Regions from separate parts of the Streptomyces sp. NBC_00271 genome, predicted to be linked through region 3. Evidence: riboswitches for the same ligand, from Rfam matches in the RefSeq annotation. Region 3 holds a riboswitch; each other region holds the start of a gene.

Region 1 (7,126 bases), 3.5 Mb from region 3:
CGGCCGATGGGGTAACCGTCCGGCGGCTCAGAGAAGGTGGTCGGCCCTGCCCGCCTTGATGTCGAGAATCATGGTGCGGAGCGCTTCGCGGGTGTCGGTGAGGTAGGTGTCCTCGGCGCCGGCTATGGCGATGTAGGCGTTGCCGTCGGGGTCGGTGACTCTCTTGTTCAGCGGGCCTTCAGCGGGCCTTCAGCGGGCTGAAGGGGCACTGTTCATGAGGTCTACCCCGTGCCCCGGACGACTGCGCGGGACCGGCAGGTCCGGTCCAGCTCTCCGATAACGAAGAAGTGGTTGGCCGTCTCACCGTCCGCCTGGGCAATATCTGCGCCTGCGCGAACGAGGCATCAAGGTTGGCATGGCTCGCTCGGGCTGAACCGCATGGCGAACTCGGCTTGGCCGAGGCTGGTCGCGCGAGGCCGAGGGGTGCCGCGGTCACCGTACCGGGACCTGGGGGCGGGCCTGCCGGGGATGGGTCGGCGTGGCCGCGGGCAGGATGGACGGGCGAGGGTGAACAGCCGGTCGAGCTCCTTCTTCACTTCCGGCAGAACGTTCCCGTCCCCGAACACCTTCACCTCGCCGTCGAGGATGGGCGTTGCGGCGCGGCAGCCGAGCGTCACCGTCTGAGTGAGATCGTGATCGACATCTGTCGTCGGCTGTGGCCTGGAATGCGGGTGCGTACGCGAGTGAGCTTCAGGTATTGATGATGAGGTTTCGCAAACGCCGCATCCGTGCTCTCGGCCACGATCCGTTCGGAGGGCGGCGCAGCTCGGGGCTTCCAGAGAGGCGTCTGTGCACAACGGGTAGTATTTATGGCGGTGTTATCCAAGATGTACGTGCAACGGGGGAAGCATGTCGTTCGATGAAGAGTGGAGTCGGCTCAAAGCGGATGCCCTTCGCAGGGGCAACGCACGCACGGAACTCGCCTCCGCCGGCGGCGGTGCCTCGGCTGCGCCGGGAGCGCAGGGTGTGGACCTCGGACTGACCGACGCGCCGATCCGGGCCAAGGCGTCGAACCTGCGGACCGCGCACGGCGATGCGCGGGAGAAGTCGAAGCTCGACGATGCCGAGGCGGTGGGAAAGGCGCACGCCGGCTGGGATGCGGGAGCCGCCAGCAATGGCTGTGTGTCTGCCTGGCAGAAACGTCTCCGCGAGCTCAGTGATCTGGTCGAGGAAGCAACCGACGCGCTCACCAAGGGAATGGACCAGCAGATCAGCGACGACGGCTCGGTCGCGGCACAGCTCAGGAAGTCGGCCGACTGGCTGGAGGACGCCTGATGGTCTCCGTGAGCGACCTCGGCACGGCGAAGCCCCAGCAGTGGCGCGACGCGGCGAGCGACGCAATTGAGGCCGCCAAGCAGTGTGACGGCGTCGCCTCCATCGCCCGCGACGAGATGGCCGCCACGCTGCGGCAGTGCTGGGTCGGTGACGCCGGGCGCGCGGCGCGGGAGAAGTTCGTCAAGCACGCCGACGACTACGAAGCGGCCGCCCTTTCCCTGCGCGCCCTTGCCCGGGTGTACGACGACCTGGCCGCCGACATCACCGACGCCCAGCGCGACCTGCACAGCGCTCTCGACTACGCCGCCCGACACGAACTGAAGGTCGACGACAGCGGTCGCGTCGACTTCGCCCACCCGGTCGCGACGTCACCGGACAGCGACGAACACCAGAAGGTCACTCACGCGCACCAGGTCATCGCAGATGCCTTGACGAAGGCGGACAAGGCCGACGCCGAGGCGGCCCGGACGCTGCGTACCATCGAGGGACTGACCGAGATCGGCGATCCCGAGCTGGCCAAAGAGGCCCTCGACAGCAACAGCCCGCTGGCCATCGCGCTCCGTCTGTCCGGCGGCCTGGACGGTCTTCACCCGATCAACGTTCCGCCCAACGTCCTCAACCAGGTGAAACTGGCCTCCGCCGAGACCGGGATCAGCCAGAAGCTGCTGCTGGCCATCTTGTGGCAGGAGCAGCAGTGGTACCAGAACTCCAACCCGAGCCTGAGAGGGCCGCTGACCGAGTTCGGTCGGTTCTTCGACTGGAGCCTCACCCTCGGAGCAAAGCCCGACAAGTCGTTGGGCATCACGCACATGAAGCTGGAAACGGCCCGGTCGGTCGTCGATCAGCATCACGAGGCGTTCCAGCTGGAAGACGGCAGATACCTCAGCGAGCTGAGTGACGCCGAACTCGCCGCCAACATCGAGGGGCACCCCGACCTGGACGTCCGGTTGAGCGCATACCACCTCTCGGACCTGCGCGACGATCCCTACGGCTCTGACACGGACAAGCAGTTGTTCACCCTTTACGCCGCTGACACCCCTGACGTGCGGGAGAAGAACGAGCAGTACGGTGACGACTCCGACCACCGTGGCGCCGACATCAAGGTCCGAGGCAAGAACTGGGACAAGATGGAGCCACACCTCGACGATGCGATGGCCTGGAACGCACTCAGCGACGATGAACGCGCGAAAGCCGTCGCACAGTTGGAGTCGCAGACTCCCGCAGGACACCATGTATCCCTTGACCCGCTCTACAGCACCGGCCAGACCACGGGCACCGGAACCGGCGAGCCCGAACCGGGAACACCGTCACCGAGCCCCGGCCCGACCCCCACGCCGCCAGGAGCCCACTGACCCCATGAAGAGGATCGCACCGGCGCTGATCGCATGTCTTCTGGCGGTACTGCTCACCGCATGTGACGCCTTCAAGGCCCCCAGCTCCGATCAGCTCACCCCCATGCCCAGCAACGTGCCTACGACGCCGCAGTACCAGACGGCGGATGACGTGGTGGCTGCGCTCGATCGAGGGGGCATCACCTGTGACGTGCTCCGGCGCAAAGTCGGCGGCCTCGACTGCAAGGCCTCGATCGACGGAGCGGAGGTGGAGAACCAGATCCAGGTGCTGAATCCCAAGAAGTCCAGCCGGAACGAGGTCGGGGACTCCATCGCCAGCTGGCGCAGCAGCGGCAACACCATCGTGGCCGCCGGCAACTGGTTCATCCGCGTCCTGCCCAACGGCTCCCCCGACTACTCCGTGAAGATCGCCAAAGCCGTCGACGCCGTCGTCCTTCCTCCTCTGTATCGCCTGCCCGCCATCCCCCAGAAGCCCCAATACAAGAGCGTCGACGCGCTCGCCGACGCGCTGGACAAGTCCGTCGGCTGCGACCGGCGGAAGACGGAGTCGGCCGACCAAGCACTGTGCGAGACGCAGGCGGCGAAGACGCGCCCCTGCGGTGGGTCCGGCGACGAACGCGACGCCCACCTCATGCTGCACGACAGCTCCGCCGCCCGGAACGACTACATCCGGCTGCTCCTCAGCGACGACCACGTCCCGTACTACATCGCCACGGCAGGGAACTGGACCATTCAGCTCTGCGACACCGCCACCGGGCAGGAAGCGGCCCGAGATCTCGGAGGGGTCGTGGTCGACCACAGGGCGAACAAGTGAACCGGTACGGCGACGCAGCGCGTCGCGACCGCCGGGCCGGGGCTGTTCGCCGTTCCGTCGAGCGTCGTGATCTCAGTCGGTGCCGTCCACATGGGAGCGGGCCAGGCCGCGCAGCGGGGACGTCTTGTCCCACACGTGCCAGCGCACCCCGCACAAGGGATCGGTCTCGTACGTCACCTCCGCGGGAAACCCGTCGACCCTGACCCGCTCGGACGGTGGGCCGTCAAGAGTTCTCCCGAGGGTTCTGCCGCAGTGGGGACAGTGGACCGGGGTCCGCATGGGGTACATGCCCATCGTCACCGCTCCTGTCGTACGCCGGTGCCTGTGCTCCTGGTGGACGCCGCCCAGCCACTCACGGCTGCGGTGTCGCCGTCGCACGACGACACGCGCCATGCGTCGGGAGTCCAGGTGAAGATCGCGTCCTGGCCGAAGCGACGGCCGAGTTCGCGTGCCGCGCTGTCACTCATGCCCGCGACGGCGACACTCTCCTCGACGTGCGTGCCGCGCGCGTCACCTCCTGCCGCGGGCCACCAGGTGAGCTGCTGCCGGTCGAGCTCATCGAGCAACAAGCTCTGAGCGTGGGCGTTGTACTCGGCGGAGGCGGTACGACCACGAGGATTCGAGGCCGTGATCACATGAAGGGCGCTGTCGTCGGCCGGTTCCGGGAAGGATCCCTCGGCCGTGCCCGTCGAACGCGGTTCGACCCGTACGGTCCGGTCGTGGAAGTGGATGTCCACGACCGCGTGACGGTAGAGCTCCCAGTTCTGGGGCGCACCGGGCGCGTCGGTGGTGTGCACAAGGGCCTCCTGTGGAACGAAGGACCCCCTTACACGCCGTGCAGGGAGATCGATGCCTGCCCCCATGGGCATGGGAGCACGGTGTGGCCCGGAAAGTCACCCGCACGGTGTGCGCGATGGCTAACCGGTGGCTTCCCCCGGCCGCGCGCGGCCGGGTCGGCCGAGTCGCAAGGTGTCACGAATCGGGTCCCGGAGCAAGGGGGTTCGGATCACGTTGCGAAGGCCGGTCAGGGGTGTTAATTTCCCGCTCGGTCACGAGTTCCAGCGCCAAGTCCCGGCTTGCTGGACGGCATCCCGTCCGTCGCGGATGTCCCCGGGGACGGCCGATCGCCGCGCGTGGTGCGTGGTGAACCGCAGATCACCGCGGTGCGGACAGTGCGCTACCGGGGTCCTTCGACTCCGGGAGGCTGCCCGACCATGCCCGTTCCCTCCGAGACCGAGCCCGACCGCGTGGGCCTGCCGGTCATCGAACTCACCGCCGCTCGGGTGCTGTTCCGAACGGCCGAGGCGAGCGGCCTCGGTTCGCCGGGGACTGATGACCTCTTCGGCGAATGGCTCGACCGCGGCTTCGACATCGCCTTCTACCGCTCCGCGGACCGGCCTCCGCAAGCGCGTGCCGTCGAACAACGGGACGACGTGCCCGAGTGGCTGAGCAACAGCCGTATCGGCAAGGCCCCCTTGGAGGCAGTCTGTCTCAACCCGCGCCGGGACGCTCCCTCCCCGGGTGAGGAGCCCACCCCGGTGTCCCCAGCAGTCGAAGGGACCTCGGAACCCGAGGAGACCACCGAGTCCGCCGAGGGGACGGACACGTGCACCTGCGCGCATGGCGGCATGCCTGGCCTCTGTTGGGGACACGAAGCCGACAAAAGGCAGTACGCGAAGGTGGAGAACCAGGACGAGGACGACGAGGATGACGAGAACGACGACTGCGTCCTGGAGGTCGTGGACGACTTCGCCGAAGGGATGGCGAACGATCCGATCTACGACCTGAGTGACACACTTCCCCCCGACCTCGACAGGCGCTCGCTTCGAGGGCTCACCACCCTCATCGATATCGCCCAGGCGAGACTGGACAGGGAGAGATGGACCACTGACGGGCCGTGGCAGCTCTGGTGGTCCTCCTGCGGCAGCGACGTCGCAGGGCCCCTGAACGCAACCGACGACACCGATTCCTCCAGTGCCGATTCGGACGAGGGAGCAAACGACGGCAGCTGCTATGTGTCCCTCCAGAACGACGACGACCACACCGTCGAGGTCATCAGGGCGCGCGGGGCGGAACAGCACGTGATGTACTCCGCGCCCGCCTGGGAGCCCGGCAGCGAGTCTCAGGTCCGTGATACTTCGGATGCGCTGCGGAGCCTCCTGGACCGGGTGACGGAACAGGTGCGCGAGGCCGGCTACACCGTGGCGGGCGACTGGACCGTCAACTGGTCACGCTGCTACGTGTTTCTGGCCAGCCGGCACTACTGATGGCCATCGCCGCGCTGCCCTCCGCCGTCTGGTCCCGTTGGCGACGAATTCGGCAGTGCTGAGCGTCAAGGTCTCGCTGAGGCCGGAGACGTACGCACGGCCCCGGAGGTCCGGCCGGGTCGCCGGAACAACCCCGCGGCCCGCCACCGCCGAGTCCGTTCGCACCTGGCAACAAGCCGGGATGCGATGACGGTTTCGGGCGGGGCGGGCCGTGTTCAAGGGGCGTGACGAGAGGCGCGTCAGCCGAGCGCGTGCACGTGCGCCCCCACCGAGTTCGACCACGCGTTGCCCGCCGCGGCGTCCCAGTTCGTCGACCAGGTCATCGCGCCGCGCAGGTCCGGGTAGGTCTTGGAGGGCTTGAAGGAGCCGCAGTTGGTGCCCTTGGCCAGGCAGTCCAAGGCGTTGTTCACCACCGTCGGAGACACATAGCCGCTGCCCGCGCCGCTCGTCGAGGCCGGGAGGCCCAGGCCCACCTGGGAGGGGGCCAGGCCGCCCTGGAGCTGGATGCAGGCGAGGGCGGTGAGGAAGTCGACCGAGCCCTGGCTGTAGACCTTGCCGTCGCAGCCCAGCATCGAACCGCTGTTGTAGTACTGCATGTTGACGACCGTCAGGATGTCCTTGATGTTCAGGGCGGTCTGGAAGTACGTGTTCGACGTGGACTGCATGTCGATCGTCTGCGGGGCCATGGTGATGATGAGGGACGAGCCCGCCTTGGCGGACAGGGACCGCAGGGCCTGCGTCATGTACGTCGCGTTGAGGCCGTTCTCCAGGTCGATGTCGACGCCGTCGAAGCCGTACGTCTGCATGAGGGAGTAGACGGAGTTCGCGAAGTTCGTCGCGGACGTGGAGTCGCTGATCGACACCGTGCCGTTCTGGCCGCCGATGGAGATGACGACCTTCTTGCCCGCGGCCTGCTTGGCCTTGATGTCCGCCTTGAACTGGTCGACGGTGTAGCCGCCGAGCCCGGCCGAGTCGAGGTTGAAGGTCACCGCGCCCGGCGTGGTCGTCGCGTCCGCGAACGCCACCGCGATGATGTCGTACTGGGACTGCACGGCGGAGATCTTCTGGACCGTCGCGCCATTGTTGAAGTTCTGCCAGTAGCCCGTGACGGCGTGCTTGGGGAGGGAACCGCCGCCACCGCCACCCGAGGACGCGGTCGTCGTGCCCGTCACCGCCGTCGACTTCGCCGACTCACCCGCCGCGTTCGTCGCCGTGACCTGGAAGGAGTACGAGGTGGAGGCCGCGAGGGACGAGACGGTCGCCGATGTTCCCGTCGTCGACTGGACCTTCGTACCCGCCTGGTAGACGTTGTAGCCCGTCGCGCCCGACACCGTGTTCCAGGAGAGGGAGACGGAGGAGGACGTGGTGGAGGAGACCGTCAGGCCGGTGGGTGCCGCCGGGACCGTGGGGGCCGGGTC
Region 2 (7,126 bases), 1.8 Mb from region 3:
TGACGGCGACGGACTTGAAGGTGCCACGGATCTTGTTGACGACCAGGGTCGACAGGGCCTCGCCCTCGACGTCCTCGGCGATGATCAGCAGGGGCTTGCCGCCCTGCATGACCTTCTCCAGCAGCGGGAGCAGGTCCTTGACCGAGGAGATCTTGGAGTTGGCGATCAGGATGTACGGGTCGTCGAGGACGGCCTCCATACGCTCCATGTCGGTGGCGAAGTACGCCGAGATGTAGCCCTTGTCGAAGCGCATACCCTCGGTGAGCTCAAGCTCCAGACCGAAGGTCTGGGACTCCTCGACGGTGATGACGCCTTCCTTGCCGACCTTGTCCATCGCCTCGGCGATGAGCTCGCCGATCTGGGTGTCGGCGGCGGAGATGGAGGCCGTGGAAGCGATCTGCTCCTTGGTCTCGACGTCCTTGGCCTGCTCAAGGAGGGCACCGGAGACGGCCTCGACGGCCTTCTCGATACCACGCTTGAGAGCCATCGGGTTGGCGCCGGCGGCTACGTTGCGCAGGCCCTCGCGGACGAGCGCCTGGGCGAGCACGGTCGCCGTGGTCGTACCGTCACCGGCGACGTCGTCCGTCTTCTTGGCGACTTCCTTGACCAGCTCGGCGCCGATCTTCTCGTACGGGTCCTCGAGCTCGATCTCCTTGGCGATGGAAACACCATCGTTGGTGATCGTGGGGGCGCCCCACTTCTTCTCGAGGACGACGTTGCGGCCCTTGGGGCCAAGGGTGACCTTGACGGCGTCGGCGAGCTGGTTCATCCCGCGCTCGAGACCGCGCCGTGCCTCCTCGTCGAACGCGATGATCTTGGCCATGTGAAGTGGTCCTCCCGGACTGGGGTGGATTGCTCCGGACCGCGCTGGCGCCCGCGACGGACGGCCTGCCTGCCCCGTGGTTCCTTGCACCACCTGGCCTGCGGGCCTCACCGACCCGGTCCTTCGTTATCACTCTCACCTTCAGAGTGCTAACGCCAATGATTAGCACTCGCCCCTGCCGAGTGCAAGCGCCTTCCCTTGATCCGCAGGTGAGAAGGGGCGCGCAACCCGCGCGTCGCGCCGGTGCGCGAGCGGGCCCACGACGGTGTCATGACAGTGCGCGGACAGACCGAAGGGCTCGTACCCCATGGGATACGAGCCCTTCGTCACGTCGAACAGTCAGTCGGCGCGTGCTTCAGCTGGTCGCGAGTCGGACCATGTCCGCCTGCGGCCCTTTCTGGCCCTGCGAGATCTCGAAATCGACCCGCTGACCCTCTTCCAGGGTGCGGTAGCCGTCCATCTGAATCGCGCTGTAGTGGACGAATACATCCGCACCACCGTCGACCGCGATGAAGCCGTACCCCTTCTCCGCGTTGAACCACTTGACGGTGCCCTGAGCCATGCCTAACTCCCCTATTACTGGCCCTTGCACAGGACCGCACTTCGCGGACCCGGGTCAGACCTCACCCCCCAACGGTTGGGGGTGTGCGCCGGAACGCGTCGACCGCGGCTGAATGTATCTGTCCAACTGCCGTCTGCAACAGGTCAATCGGACGAGAATTCCGGGCACGACCGATCGGGAATATAGGGAGAATTTGCGAAGATTCAGGGCAAGTCGGGCCCCATAAAAGCCATATAAGGCTCAAAAGCGCGGGACACTTTGGCTACTTCTTGCCGGACTTCGGGCGCGAACTCATATGCGCCCGGCATGCAAAGTGGAGCGGGTTCCCCAACTGTACCCCGCTCAACCATACAGAATTGCCCCCTCCGCTTCTCTCACGGAGGGGGCAATTCGATGAACTCTCGGTAATTGGCATTACCCAGGGTAACTATCTCACCCTGGGTAACGGCTCTCGAGGAGGTCAGCCACCGGCGACGGCGGGGATGATCGAGACGCCCGCGCCGTCCGGCGTCGCCGTCTCCAGACCCTGCTCGAAGCGGACGTCGTCGTCGTTCACGTAGACGTTGACGAACCGGCGCAGCTTGCCCTGGTCGTCCAGGACGCGCGCGGCGATACCCGTGTGGTTCTTCTCCAGATCCGCGATGACCTCACCGAGGGTCCCACCCTCGGCCGTCACCTCGGCCTGACCACCGGTGTAGGTGCGCAGGATGGTGGGGATGCGGACGGAAACGCTCATTCTTGTGACCTCCGGTCAGGTAAGGGCTTTTAGGGGCGCGGGGAACTGCGCGACCAGCCCCCACCGGCCCGCAGACGAACAACGACGCTTACGCAAGCCCAGCTTCCCGGAAGGAGTCCAGGCTCGGACGAATGGTCGCCGTCAGCCCCGTACCGGCCACCGCGTCCAGCGTCTTCAGACCATCACCGGTGTTCAGAACGACGGTGGTCAGCGTCGGGTCGAGCAGCCCGCTCTCGATCAGCTTCTTCGTCACGCCCACCGTCACGCCACCGGCGGTCTCCGCGAAGATCCCCTCGGTACGCGCGAGCAACTTGATCGCATCGACGACCTGCTCGTCGTTCACGTCCTCCACGGCCCCACCCGTGCGCCGCGCGATGTCCAGCACGTACGGCCCGTCGGCCGGGTTGCCGATGGCGAGCGACTTGGCGATGGTGTTCGGCTTCTGGGGCCGTACGACGTCGTGGCCGGCCTTGTAGGCGACGGACACCGGCGAGCAGCCCTCGGCCTGGGCACCGAAGATCTTGTACGGCTTGTCCTCGACCAGTCCGAGCTTGATCAGCTCCTGAAGACCCTTGTCGATCTTCGTGAGCTGGGAGCCGGAGGCGATGGGGATCACCAGCTGGTCGGGGAGCTTCCACCCCAGCTGCTCGCAGATCTCGTACGCCAGGGTCTTGGAGCCCTCCGCGTAGTACGGCCGCAGGTTGACGTTGACGAAGCCCCAGCCCTCGCCGGCCGGGTCGCCGATCAGCTCGGAGCAGAAGCGGTTCACGTCGTCGTAGTTGCCCTCGATGCCGACGAGCTCGCCGCCGTAGATCGCGGCCATGACGACCTTGCCCTGCTCCAGGTCGTGCGGGATGAACACGCAGGAGCGGAAACCGGCCCGGGCGGCGGCGGCACCGACGGCGCCGGCGAGGTTGCCGGTGGAGGAGCAGGAGAGGGTGGTGAAGTCGAAGGCGCGGGCCGCTTCGATGGCCTGGGCGACGACGCGGTCCTTGAAGGAGTGCGTCGGGTTGCCGGAGTCGTCCTTGACGAAGAGCTTGCCGGCCTCGACGCCCAGCTCGCGGGCGAGGTTGTCGGCCTTGACGAGCTTGGTCCAGCCGGGGTTGATGTTCGGCTTGTCGGCGACGTCGGCCGGGACGGGCAGCAGCGGCGCATAACGCCAGATGTTCGCGGGGCCCGCTTCGATGCGCGCCCGGAGCTCTTCGGTTTCGTAGGCCGAGAAGTCGTACGCGATCTCCAGCGGGCCGAAACACTCCTCGCAGGCGAAGACCGGGCCGAGCGGCACGCGGTGCCCGCACTCGCGGCAGGAAAGCGCGGCGGCGGGTCCGAGATCCACACCGACTACGGTGGTGGTGTCGCCCGCGACAGGGTTCGTGGTGCTTGCAACAGTCGAACTTGCAACAGTCTGCGCAGCCATGGAGGCGAGGCCCTTTCTCCTCATCTTCCTCACGACGCACTTCGCCGTGAGACGGATTTGGCACCTTCCCTAGCCGGGAGCCTCGCCACATCAATGTGACAGGACCAGCTGGAGGGTTGCCGGGGCTTCATCGGGCCGTATCCCTCTGCCCCTCTGGATGAGCGGTATTCGGTTGTGTCGTGCGGTGGTGCGGTGGTCCGCAAATGATCTACGACATGCGATGGTCATCCGCGTTGTTCAAGACTGTAACCGAAGGCCAGGACAGTTGAGATAGTCGTCCGAACCGCGAGATGGATCACACCGTGAGACACCGGGTGATCAGACAGTGAGGAGCCGCAGACTGTGCTGAAGGAAACTGAGCGCTGGCTGAGCAATCGCTCCTGGTCCGTGACCGATCGCCCGCTCCACAGACTCATGTCCGCCAAACGGGCCACGGGCTCCTCGGTGAGCGTCGTCCTGCCTGCGCTGAACGAGGAGGAGACGGTCGGCGAGATCGTCGCCATCATCCGCCACGATCTGATGCAGCAGGTGCCCCTCGTCGACGAGATCGTCGTCGTCGACTCGGGCTCGACCGACCGCACCTCGCAGGTGGCCGCCGCGGCGGGCGCGCGCGTGGTGCACCGGGACGAGATCCTGCCGCGCATCCCGACCGTGCCCGGCAAGGGCGAGGTGCTGTGGCGTTCCCTCCTCGTGACGAGCGGGGACATCGTCTGTTTCATCGACGCCGACCTGAAGGAGTTCTCCTCGGACTTCGTCTCCGGGATCGTGGGGCCGCTGCTCACCGAGCCCGGTGTGGACCTCGTCAAGGCGATGTACGACCGTCCGCTCGGCGGTGCGGCGGGGCAGGGCGGCCGGGTCACCGAACTCATGGCCCGCCCCCTCCTCAACATGCACTGGCCGCAGCTGGCCGGCTTCGTGCAGCCGCTCGGCGGGGAGTACGCGGCCCGCCGCTCGCTGCTCGAACAGCTCCCCTTCCCCGTCGGGTACGGGATCGAGCTGGGCATGCTGGTCGACGCCCTGCACCTGGTGGGCCTGGACGCGCTCGCCCAGGTCGACGTGGGCGTGCGCAAGCACCGCCACCAGGACGGGCAGGCGCTGGGCCGGATGTCCGCCGCGATCTACCGCACGGCCCAGCTCCGGCTGGCCCGCGGCCACCTGATCCGCCCGGCCCTCACCCAGTTCGAACGGGGCGGGGACGGTTTCGAGCCGCGTACCTACTCGGTCGACACGGAGGAACGTCCCCCGATGGTCGAAATCGCCGAGTACCAGAAACGCAGGGCGGCGTAGAAGCGCCCCGTCAGGGGCGCGGGGAACTGCGCGACGAGCCCCCACCGGCCCGCAGACGGCATACGGCTGAAGGGAACGTTTGAGCGTTTCCACGTGGGGCTAAGTTTCGAGGCATGGCTTCAACGCAAGGCGCCCACAACATCCTCGTCGCCTCCAACCGCGGCCCGGTCACCTACGAGGTCCAAGAGGACGGCTCGCTGCGCGCCAAGCGCGGTGGCGGCGGGCTGGTCTCGGGCCTCTCCGCGATCGGGCCGGACGCGGGGGCCCTGTGGGTGTGCTCGGCGCTCGGCGACGGCGACCGCGAGGCGGTCCGGCGCGGGATCGCCGAGGACGGCGTACGGATGCTGGACATCGACGCCGACGTGCACGCGGACGCGTACAACGGCATCGCGAACTCCGTGCTGTGGTTCGTCCACCACATGCTGTACCAGACCCCGCTGGAGCCGGTCTTCGACGCGGAGTTCCGGCGCCAGTGGGCGTCGTACGAGGCGTACAACCGCGCGTTCGCCGAAGCGCTGGCCGCGGAGGCGGCGCCGGGCGCGGTGGTGATCGTCCAGGACTACCACCTGACCCTCGTCCCCGGGATGCTCCGCGAACTCCGCCCCGACCTGCGGATCGGCCACTTCTCGCACACCCCCTGGGCGCCGGTCGACTACTTCCGGATGCTGCCCGACGACATCGCCGAACAGGTGCTGCGCGGCATGCTCGGCGCGGACCGGCTCGGCTTCCTCACCCAGCGCTGGGCGGACGCGTTCACCGCCTGCTGCGACGCGCTCGTCGGCGGGCTCGGCGACACCCGGATCGGCGTGCACGGGCTCGGCGCGGACGCGGACTTCCTGCGCAGGCGCTCGCACGAGGCGGACGTCGCCGACCGCATGGCCGCGCTGCGCGAGCAGATCGGCGAGGGCCGCAGGACGATCGTGCGGGTCGACCGGACCGAGCTGTCGAAGAACATCGTTCGGGGCCTGCTGGCGTACCGGCAGCTGCTGGCGGACCACCCGGAGTGGCGCGAGCGCGTCGTCCACGTGGCCTTCGCCTACCCCTCCCGTCAGGACCTGGCCGTCTACCGCGACTACACGGCCGAGGTGCAGCGCGTGGCGACCGAGATCAACGACCGGTACGGGACGCCGGGCTGGACCCCGGTCGTCCTCCACGTCAAGGACGACTTCGCCCGCTCCCTGGCCGCGTACCGGCTCGCCGACGTCGCCCTCGTCAACCCCATCCGCGACGGCATGAACCTCGTCGCCAAGGAGGTGCCGGTCGTCTCCGACGAGGGGTGTGTGCTGGTGCTCTCCCGGGAGGCGGGGGCGTACGAGGAGCTGGGCGAGGACGCGGTGGTGGTGAACCCGTACGACGTGGTCGGCACCGCGCGGGCGCTGGACGCGGCGCTGACCATGCCGGTGGGGGAACGGGCGGAACGTACGAAGCGGTTGGCCGCCGCCGGGACGGCGTTGCCTCCGGCGCAGTGGTTTCTTGAGCAGTTGCGGGAGTTGGAGGGCTGAGTAGGGATCAACGGTCCAGGCGACTCGCCAATGCCTTCAGCAGGCGTACGACTCCCGCGGGGCCGTCGACGACGAGATCGGCCCGTTCGGCCAGTTCGGTGACTTCCGCGCTGCCGCTGCACACCAGCAGGCCCAAGACGCCGTCCGAGCGGAGTTTGTCGACGGCGGCGAAGGCGGGGAGGTCGCCCAGGTCGTCGCCGGCGTACATGACGGCTTCGGCGCGGACCTCGCGGACGTACTCCAGGAGGGCCACGCCCTTGTCCATGCCCGGGGGACGGAGTTCGAGGACCATCCGACCGGGTTCGACGATCAGGCCGTGGCGGGTGGCGAGGTCGGTGAGGGGTTCGCGCAGTGCCTCGAACGCGGCCTGGGGGTCCTCCGCGCGGCGGGTGTGGACCGCGACGGCGCGGCCCTTCTCCTCGATCCAGGTGCCGTGCCAGGCGCCGATCCCGTCGAGGACCCCGGGCAGCTCGGCGCGGACGGCGGCGACGCCGGGGTGCGGGGCGGGGGCGTTGACGGTGCCGGTGCGGGCGTCCCAGCGTTCGGCGCCGTAGTGGCCGAGGACGACGAGGTGGTCGAGGCCCGGGACGCCCGCGAAACCGCCGTGGCGGACCGCCACTCCGGCCGGGCGGCCGGTGACGACGGCGACGGAGGCGACCTTCGGGGCGAGGGCCGCGAGGGCGGGGACCGCGTCGGGGTGGGCGCGGGCCTGCTCCGGGTCGGCGACGATGGGGGCGAGTGTTCCGTCGAAGTCGAGCGCGATGACGGCCCGGTCGGGCCGGGTGAGGATGGCGTCGAG
Region 3 (7,126 bases):
GCACCTACGCGGCCAAGAGGTTCACTCACGAGCAGGCAACCGCAGCCATCGTCGTGTCCTACTACTGGCACTTCGTCGATGTCGTCTGGATCGGCCTCTTCGCCACGATCTACATGATCAAGTAACCGGGCGGCGTCCGCGGCGAACCGATCGCGCGCGACGAACCGATCCATTCCAGAAGCATCGACGCAGAAGATCCTGACACCGGGGTAATCCGTGAAAAAGCTCTCCGCACGACGACGCCATCCGCTGGCGGCGGTCGTCGTCCTACTCCTCGCGCTGGCGGCCACCGGGGGGCTGTACGCCGCGTTCGCACCCGCGAGCAAGGCGCAGGCCGATACGACCGCCCAGTCCCTTGCCATCGACGAGGGCAAGAAGCTCTACTCCGTGGGCTGCGCCAGCTGCCACGGAACCGGCGGTCAGGGGTCCTCCGACGGGCCGAGCCTGGTGGGTGTGGGCGCCGCGGCGGTCGACTTCCAGGTCGGCACCGGCCGTATGCCGGCCCAGCAGCCGGGCGCTCAGATCCCGAAGAAGAAGGTCATCTACTCGCAGGCCGAGATCGACCAGCTCGCGGCGTACATCGCCTCGCTGGGCGCTGGTCCCACGGTGCCTACGAAGAGCCAGGTCAGCCCCGAGGGCGCGGACATCGCCAAGGGCGGCGAGCTCTTCCGTACGAACTGCGCGCAGTGCCACAACTTCACCGGCAAGGGCGGCGCGCTGACGCACGGCAAGTTCGCGCCGAGCCTTGAGGGTGTCGACCCCAAGCACATCTACGAGGCCATGCAGACCGGCCCGCAGAACATGCCGTCCTTCCCCGACACCACGCTGTCGGAGAAGAACAAGAAGGACATCATCGCGTACCTCGACGCGGTCAACGGTGACGACACCGAGAGCCCCGGCGGTCTGGACCTGGGCGGCCTCGGGCCGGTCAGTGAAGGCCTCTTCGGCTGGATCTTCGGTCTTGGCGCCCTGGTCGCCGTCGCCGTCTGGGTCGCCGCTCGGACCGCAAAGGCCAAGAAGTCATGAGTAGCCAAGACATTCCAGAAGAGAACCTGCCCGCTGAGCAGGTCGACGAGCACGGTCACGGCGCGGTAGCCCTCGCGGACGAGACCAACCCGTTCGCGGACCCGGGCCTGCCGCCCCACGAGCCCCGCATCCAGGACATCGACGAGCGGGCCGCCAAGCGGTCCGAGCGTGTCGTCGCCATGCTGTTCACGTTGTCGATGCTGGCCACCGTCGGCTTCATCGCCTCGTACGTGGCGATCCCGAGGGACAAGTCGATCTTCGTCTTCCCGCTCGGGCACATCGGCGCGCTGAACTTCGCGCTGGGGATGACCCTCGGTGTGGCGCTGTTCGCGATCGGCGCGGGCGCGGTCCACTGGGCCCGCACCCTGATGTCCGACGTGGAGATCGCCGACCAGCGTCACCCGATCGAGGCGGAGCCCGAGGTCAAGGCCAAGGTCCTGGCCGACTTCAAGCAGGGCGCCAAGGAGTCCGCGCTCGGCCGCCGCAAGCTGATCCGCAACACGATGTTCGGCGCGCTGGCCCTGTTCCCGCTCTCCGGCGTCATGCTGCTGCGCGACCTGGGTCCGCTGCCCGGCACCAAGCTGCGCCACACGCTCTGGTCCAAGGGCAAGCTGCTCGTCAACATGAACACGAACGAGCCGCTGCGTGCCTCCGACGTCGCCGTCGGCTCGCTCACCTTCGCCAAGCCCGAGGGCCTGGAGGAGCACGACGAGGACTTCCAGCTCCAGATCGCCAAGGCGGCCCTGATGATCGTCCGGCTCCAGCCGGAGAACATCAAGGACAAGCGCGAGCTCGCCTGGTCGCACGAGGGCATCGTGGCGTACTCGAAGATCTGCACCCACGTCGGTTGCCCGATCTCCCTGTACGAGCAGCAGACGCACCACGTGCTCTGCCCCTGCCACCAGTCCACCTTCGACCTCTCCGACGGTGCCCGAGTGATCTTCGGCCCGGCCGGTCACGCCCTGCCGCAGCTGCGCATCGGTGTGAACGAACAGGGCTACCTCGAAGCGCTCGGCGACTTCGAAGAGCCCGTCGGTCCTGCCTTCTGGGAGCGCGGATGAGCACTACCACCACTTCCGACTCGCGCCCCTCGCGCGAGAAGGCCCCGGCCGGCGAGAAAGTCGCCGACTGGGCCGATGGACGGCTCGGGATCTACTCCCTGGCCAAGTCCAACATGCGCAAGATCTTCCCCGACCACTGGTCGTTCATGCTGGGTGAGATCTGCCTCTACAGCTTCATCATCATCATCCTCACGGGTGTGTACCTGACGCTGTTCTTCCACCCGTCGATGAACGAGGTCACGTACCACGGCAGCTACGTCCCCCTGCAGGGACAGCTGATGTCCGAGGCGTTCAACTCGACCATGCACATCTCCTTCGAGGTGCGCGGTGGTCTGCTGGTCCGGCAGATCCACCACTGGGCGGCGCTGATCTTCCTCGCCGGCATGTTCGTGCACATGATGCGTGTGTTCTTCACGGGTGCGTTCCGCAAGCCGCGTGAGGTCAACTGGCTGTTCGGCTTCCTGCTGTTCGTCCTGGGCATGTTCACCGGCTTCACCGGTTACTCGCTCCCGGACGACCTGCTTTCCGGCACCGGTGTCCGCTTCATGGAGGGCGCGGTCCTGTCCGTGCCGATCGTCGGCACGTACCTGGCGTTCTTCCTCTTCGGCGGCCAGTTCCCGGGCGGCGACTTCGTCGCGCGGTTCTACTCGGTCCACATCCTGCTGCTGCCGGGCATCATGCTCGGCCTGGTGGTCGGCCACCTGATCCTGGTCTTCTACCACAAGCACACGCAGTTCGCGGGCCCCGGAAAGACGAACAACAACGTCGTCGGCATGCCGCTGCTGCCGGTCTACATGGCCAAGGCCGGAGGCTTCTTCTTCCTGGTCTTCGGTGTCATCGCGGCCATCTCGGCGATCGCCTCGATCAACCCGATCTGGACCATGGGCCCCTACCGTCCGGACATGGTGTCCACGGGCGCCCAGCCCGACTGGTACATGGGCTTCTCCGAGGGCCTGATCCGTGTCATGCCGGGCTGGGAGATCAACGTCTGGGGTCACACGCTCGTGCTGGGCGTGTTCATCCCGCTGGTGATCTTCCCGCTGGTCCTGGTCGCGATCGCGGTCTACCCGTTCATCGAGTCCTGGGTCACCGGCGACAAGCGTGAGCACCACATCCTGGACCGCCCGCGCAACGTCCCGACCCGGACCGCGTTCGGTGCCGCCTGGATCAGCTGGTACTTCGTCCTGCTCGTCGGTGGTGGCAACGACATCTGGGCCACGCACTTCCACCTGTCGATCAACTCGATCACCTGGTTCGTGCGCATCGGCTTCTTCGTCGTGCCGGTCATCGTGTTCGTCATCACCAAGCGGGTCTGCCTCGGCCTCCAGCGCCGCGACAAGGACAAGGTGCTGCACGGCCGCGAGTCGGGCATCATCAAGCGCCTGCCGCACGGTGAGTTCATCGAGGTGCACGAGCCGCTCAGCCAGGACGCCCTGCACACGCTCACCGCGCACGAGCAGTACCAGCCCGCCCAGATCGGCGCGACGGTCGACGAGAACGGTGTCGAGCGCAAGGTGAAGGGCACGGAGAGGCTGCGCTCCAAGCTCAGCGAGGGCTTCTACGGGGAGGACAGCCAGATCCCCAAGCCCACGGTCGAGGAGTACAAGGAGATCACGAGCGGCCACGGCCACCACTGATCTTCCGACCGGTTGACCGGTCTTCACTGATCGCCACGGCGAGAGCCTCCGTCCATTGCCTGGACGGGGGCTCTTTGCCGTCTCCGGGCCTGGATAGGGTGTTCCCATCTACACAAGGAGTCCCTTTGCCGGGACGACGGACCCAGGAGCGGCTTATGAGCGCTGTGAACCCCGCTGGAGGCAACACCGCGGCGGGCCGTTCCTGGCCCGTGGTGCTGAACGGCCTGCTCGAGGGCCGCGACCAGAGCGCGGACGACACGGCCTGGGCGATGGACCGGATCATGAGCGGCGAGGCGACGGACGCGCAGATCGCCGGGTTCGCGGTGGCGCTGCGGGCCAAGGGCGAGACGGTCGAGGAGATCTCCGGTCTGGTCCGGACGATGTACGAGCACGCCAATGTGATCGAGGTGCCGGGGGACACCGTCGACATCGTCGGTACGGGCGGTGACGGCGCGAAGACGGTGAACATCTCCACGATGTCGTCGATCGTCGTGGCCGGGACCGGCGCCAAGGTCGTCAAGCACGGCAACCGGGCCGCGTCCTCCGCGTCCGGTGCCTCGGACGTCCTGGAGAAGCTCGGCGTCAATCTGGACCTGACGACGAAGCGGGTGGCCGAGGTCGCGGAGGAGGCCGGGATCACCTTCTGCTTCGCGGTGAAGTTCCACCCGGCGCTGCGTCATGTCGCGGCGGCTCGGGGGCAGTTGGGGATCCGGACCACGTTCAACGTGCTGGGTCCGCTGACGAACCCGGCGCGGGTGAAGGCACAGGCCGTCGGAGTCGCGGACCTGCGTATGGCACCGATCGTGGCGGGCGTGTTCGCCGAGCGCGGCAACTCCTCGCTCGTCTTCCGCGGCGACGACGGCCTGGACGAGCTGACCACCACCGCGACGTCCCGGGTCTGGGTCGTCCGCGACGGCAAGGTCACCGAGGAGCGCTTCGACCCGCGTGACGTCGGCCTCGAACTCGTCCCCGTGGAGGCCCTGCGCGGCGCCGACGCGTCCTACAACGCGGACGTCGCCCGTCGCCTGCTCAACGGCGAGACGGGGCCCGTACGGGACGCTGTGCTGCTGAATTCCGCGGCGGCCCTCGTCGCCCTGTCCCCGACCGACGCGCCGCTCGCGGACCAGCTCCGCGCCGGGATGGCGAAGGCGGCGGAGGCGATCGACTCGGGGGCGGCGAAGCGGACGCTGGAACGCTGGGTGGCTGCGAGCCAGTCGTAGTCCGGTTGTTCGGCCGCGGGCTGGCGGGGGTTGCCCGCGCAGTTCTCCGCGCCCCCAAAAGGGGCGCGGAGAATTGCGCGATCTTTTGCGGGTCTGGGGGCGGAGACCCCAGGTAGGGACTCGGCGTCCCGGCATACGGACGTCGGGTTGCGGGGGGAAGATCTTGTGGCAGGATGCCGTATCAGGTCATGAGCGACAGCCATCAGGCCCCGGCCGGCTGTCCGGCAACCCTCCGTCCGTGGCGGGGTGCCCCGGGTGAAGACCAGGCCGTAGGCAGCGAGGTCTACGGCAAGCGCGGACCCCTCGAGAATCCCAGGGGTCCTGGTCGTTCGAGGGAGCCTTCTGTGAGCAAGCGAATGCGATAGGGCGTAGAGCCCCGCCTCCGCACACCCCTTTTGCCTTTCCTCCCTGCGCCGAGCCGCGCGGGTGCACAGCGGTACCCCCGTGCACCCGGCCCGCGCAGCGATTCCGCCTGCCTCTCACAGGAGCTCGCCATGTCTGTCTCCACCGCTGCCGCCAACCAGACCCTTTGCGCCCCTCTGCCCGTTCTGGGCCGAGATGTCACCGTCCCGCTCGTGACCGGCGGTGAGGTCACCTACGCCGCGCTCGACTACGCCGCCAGCGCCCCCGCCCTCCAGCGGGTGTGGGACGACGTCGCCGCGTACGCCCCGTACTACGGCAGCGTGCACCGCGGCGCCGGGTACCTCTCCCAGCTTTCCACCGACCTCTTCGAGAACGCCCGCAGGACCGTCGCGGAGTTCCTCGACTGCCGGGGCGACGACCAGGTCGTCTTCACCCGCTCCACCACCGACTCCCTCAACCTGCTCGCCGCCACGCTTCCGGCCGACTGCCAGGTGTTCGTCTTCGAGACGGAACACCACGCCTCGCTGCTGCCGTGGAAGGACGCCCGGGTCACCTACCTCGACGCGCCCCGCACCCCGCAGGAGGCCGTCACGGCCCTGGAGCGGGCCCTCGCCGCCCGCGACCCCCACGGCCCGGCCCTGGTCTGCGTCACCGGCGCCTCGAACGTCACCGGCGAGCTGTGGCCGGTGCGCGAGCTGGCCGCCGCCGCGCACGCGCACGGTGCCCGGATCGTCCTGGACGCCGCCCAGCTCGCCCCGCACCACCCGGTGTCGGTGCGGGACCTCGACGTCGACTGGGTCGCCTTCTCCGGGCACAAGCTGTACGCGCCGTTCGGCTCCGGCGTGCTCGCGGGCCGCGCCGACTGGCTGCGCGAGGCCGAGCCGTATCTCGCGGGCGGCGGCGCCAGCCGCAAGGTCACGCGGCGGGTGGACGGCGGTGTGGACGTGGAGTGGCACGAGAGCGCGGCCCGGCACGAGGCCGGTTCGCCGAACGTGATCGGCGCCTACTCCATCGCCTCCGCCTGCAAGGCGCTGACCGAGGCCGGTTTCGACACGCTCGTCGCCCGCGAGGAGCAGCTGATCGGGGCCGTCCGCGCCGGTCTGGCCGAGGTGCCCGAGGTCCGCGTCCTGTCGCTCTTCGGCGACGACGCCCCGCGCGTCGGCGTCATCTCGTTCGTCGTCGAGGGCTGGAACAGCTCGCACTTCGCGGCCGCGCTGTCCGCCGAGTACGGGATCGGGGTGCGGGACGGTCTCTTCTGCGCGCACCCGCTGCTGCGGACGCTGCTCGGCAGCGATCCGCAGACGCAGGGGGAGTGCGGGGCGCCCGAGGCCGCGCCCGGGGAGAAGTCCCTCAACGCGATCCGCGTCAGCTTCGGGGCCGGTACGCCCGACGAGCACGTGGAGCGGTTCGTGCGCGCGGTGAAGGAACTGGTGCGGGACGGGGCGAAGTGGAACTACCGCACGGAGGACGGCCGCTGCGTTCCGGCGGTCTGAGATTGGCTGGGGGTGCGTGGGGGTGCGTGGGGGCCCCGCCCCCCCACATCTCCCCAAAAGGACCGCGCGGCCGTGCCTAGCTGTCGAGGCCGATGGCGAACGCCGCCTCCAGGTCGTGCTGGGAGTACGTGCGGAACGCGACGTGGGTGTCCGTCCCCTCGACGCCGGGGATCTTGCTGATCTTGCCGGGGATGACGTCCGCCAGGTCGTCGTGGGCCTTCACCCGGACCATGGCGATCAGGTCGTACGTACCGGTGACGGAGAAGACCTCGCTGACACTGTCCAGCGCGGCGATCGACTCGGCGATCTCGGGGATCCGGTCCACG

What was found. Region 3 has a riboswitch for S-adenosylmethionine ahead of OG798_RS17795 (aminotransferase class V-fold PLP-dependent enzyme). Riboswitches for the same ligand answer to the same signal wherever they lie in the genome.
Region 1: it holds a riboswitch for S-adenosylmethionine, as region 3 does, so the genes downstream of both, OG798_RS33610 (hypothetical protein) here and OG798_RS17795 (aminotransferase class V-fold PLP-dependent enzyme) in region 3, are expected to answer to the same signal.
Region 2: it holds a riboswitch for S-adenosylmethionine, as region 3 does, so the genes downstream of both, thrC (threonine synthase) here and OG798_RS17795 (aminotransferase class V-fold PLP-dependent enzyme) in region 3, are expected to answer to the same signal.

What each region holds. Positions count from the first base shown of each region.
Region 1 covers NZ_CP108070.1:7,364,358-7,371,483, forward strand. The annotation lists gene OG798_RS33580 (hypothetical protein) at 1-15, shown strand, start outside; gene OG798_RS33585 (hypothetical protein) at 967-1,275, shown strand; gene OG798_RS33590 (hypothetical protein) at 1,275-2,627, shown strand; gene OG798_RS33595 (hypothetical protein) at 2,632-3,441, shown strand; gene OG798_RS33600 (hypothetical protein) at 3,514-3,735, opposite strand; gene OG798_RS33605 (DUF3293 domain-containing protein) at 3,738-4,238, opposite strand; SAM riboswitch class IV at 4,489-4,598, shown strand; gene OG798_RS33610 (hypothetical protein) at 4,656-5,708, shown strand; gene OG798_RS33615 (chitinase) at 5,948-7,126, opposite strand, start outside.
Region 2 covers NZ_CP108070.1:5,613,170-5,620,295, forward strand. The annotation lists gene groL (chaperonin GroEL) at 1-823, opposite strand, end outside; gene OG798_RS25605 (cold-shock protein) at 1,179-1,385, opposite strand; gene OG798_RS25610 (MoaD/ThiS family protein) at 1,846-2,121, opposite strand; gene thrC (threonine synthase) at 2,210-3,538, opposite strand; SAM riboswitch class I at 3,556-3,702, opposite strand; gene OG798_RS25620 (glucosyl-3-phosphoglycerate synthase) at 3,881-4,825, shown strand; gene OG798_RS25625 (alpha,alpha-trehalose-phosphate synthase (UDP-forming)) at 4,939-6,327, shown strand; gene otsB (trehalose-phosphatase) at 6,335-7,126, opposite strand, start outside.
Region 3 covers NZ_CP108070.1:3,818,789-3,825,914, reverse strand. The annotation lists gene ctaE (aa3-type cytochrome oxidase subunit III) at 1-125, shown strand, start outside; gene qcrC (cytochrome bc1 complex diheme cytochrome c subunit) at 217-1,026, shown strand; gene qcrA (cytochrome bc1 complex Rieske iron-sulfur subunit) at 1,023-2,087, shown strand; gene qcrB (cytochrome bc1 complex cytochrome b subunit) at 2,084-3,724, shown strand; gene trpD (anthranilate phosphoribosyltransferase) at 3,880-4,944, shown strand; SAM riboswitch class IV at 5,129-5,245, shown strand; gene OG798_RS17795 (aminotransferase class V-fold PLP-dependent enzyme) at 5,439-6,800, shown strand; gene OG798_RS17790 (Lrp/AsnC family transcriptional regulator) at 6,877-7,126, opposite strand, start outside.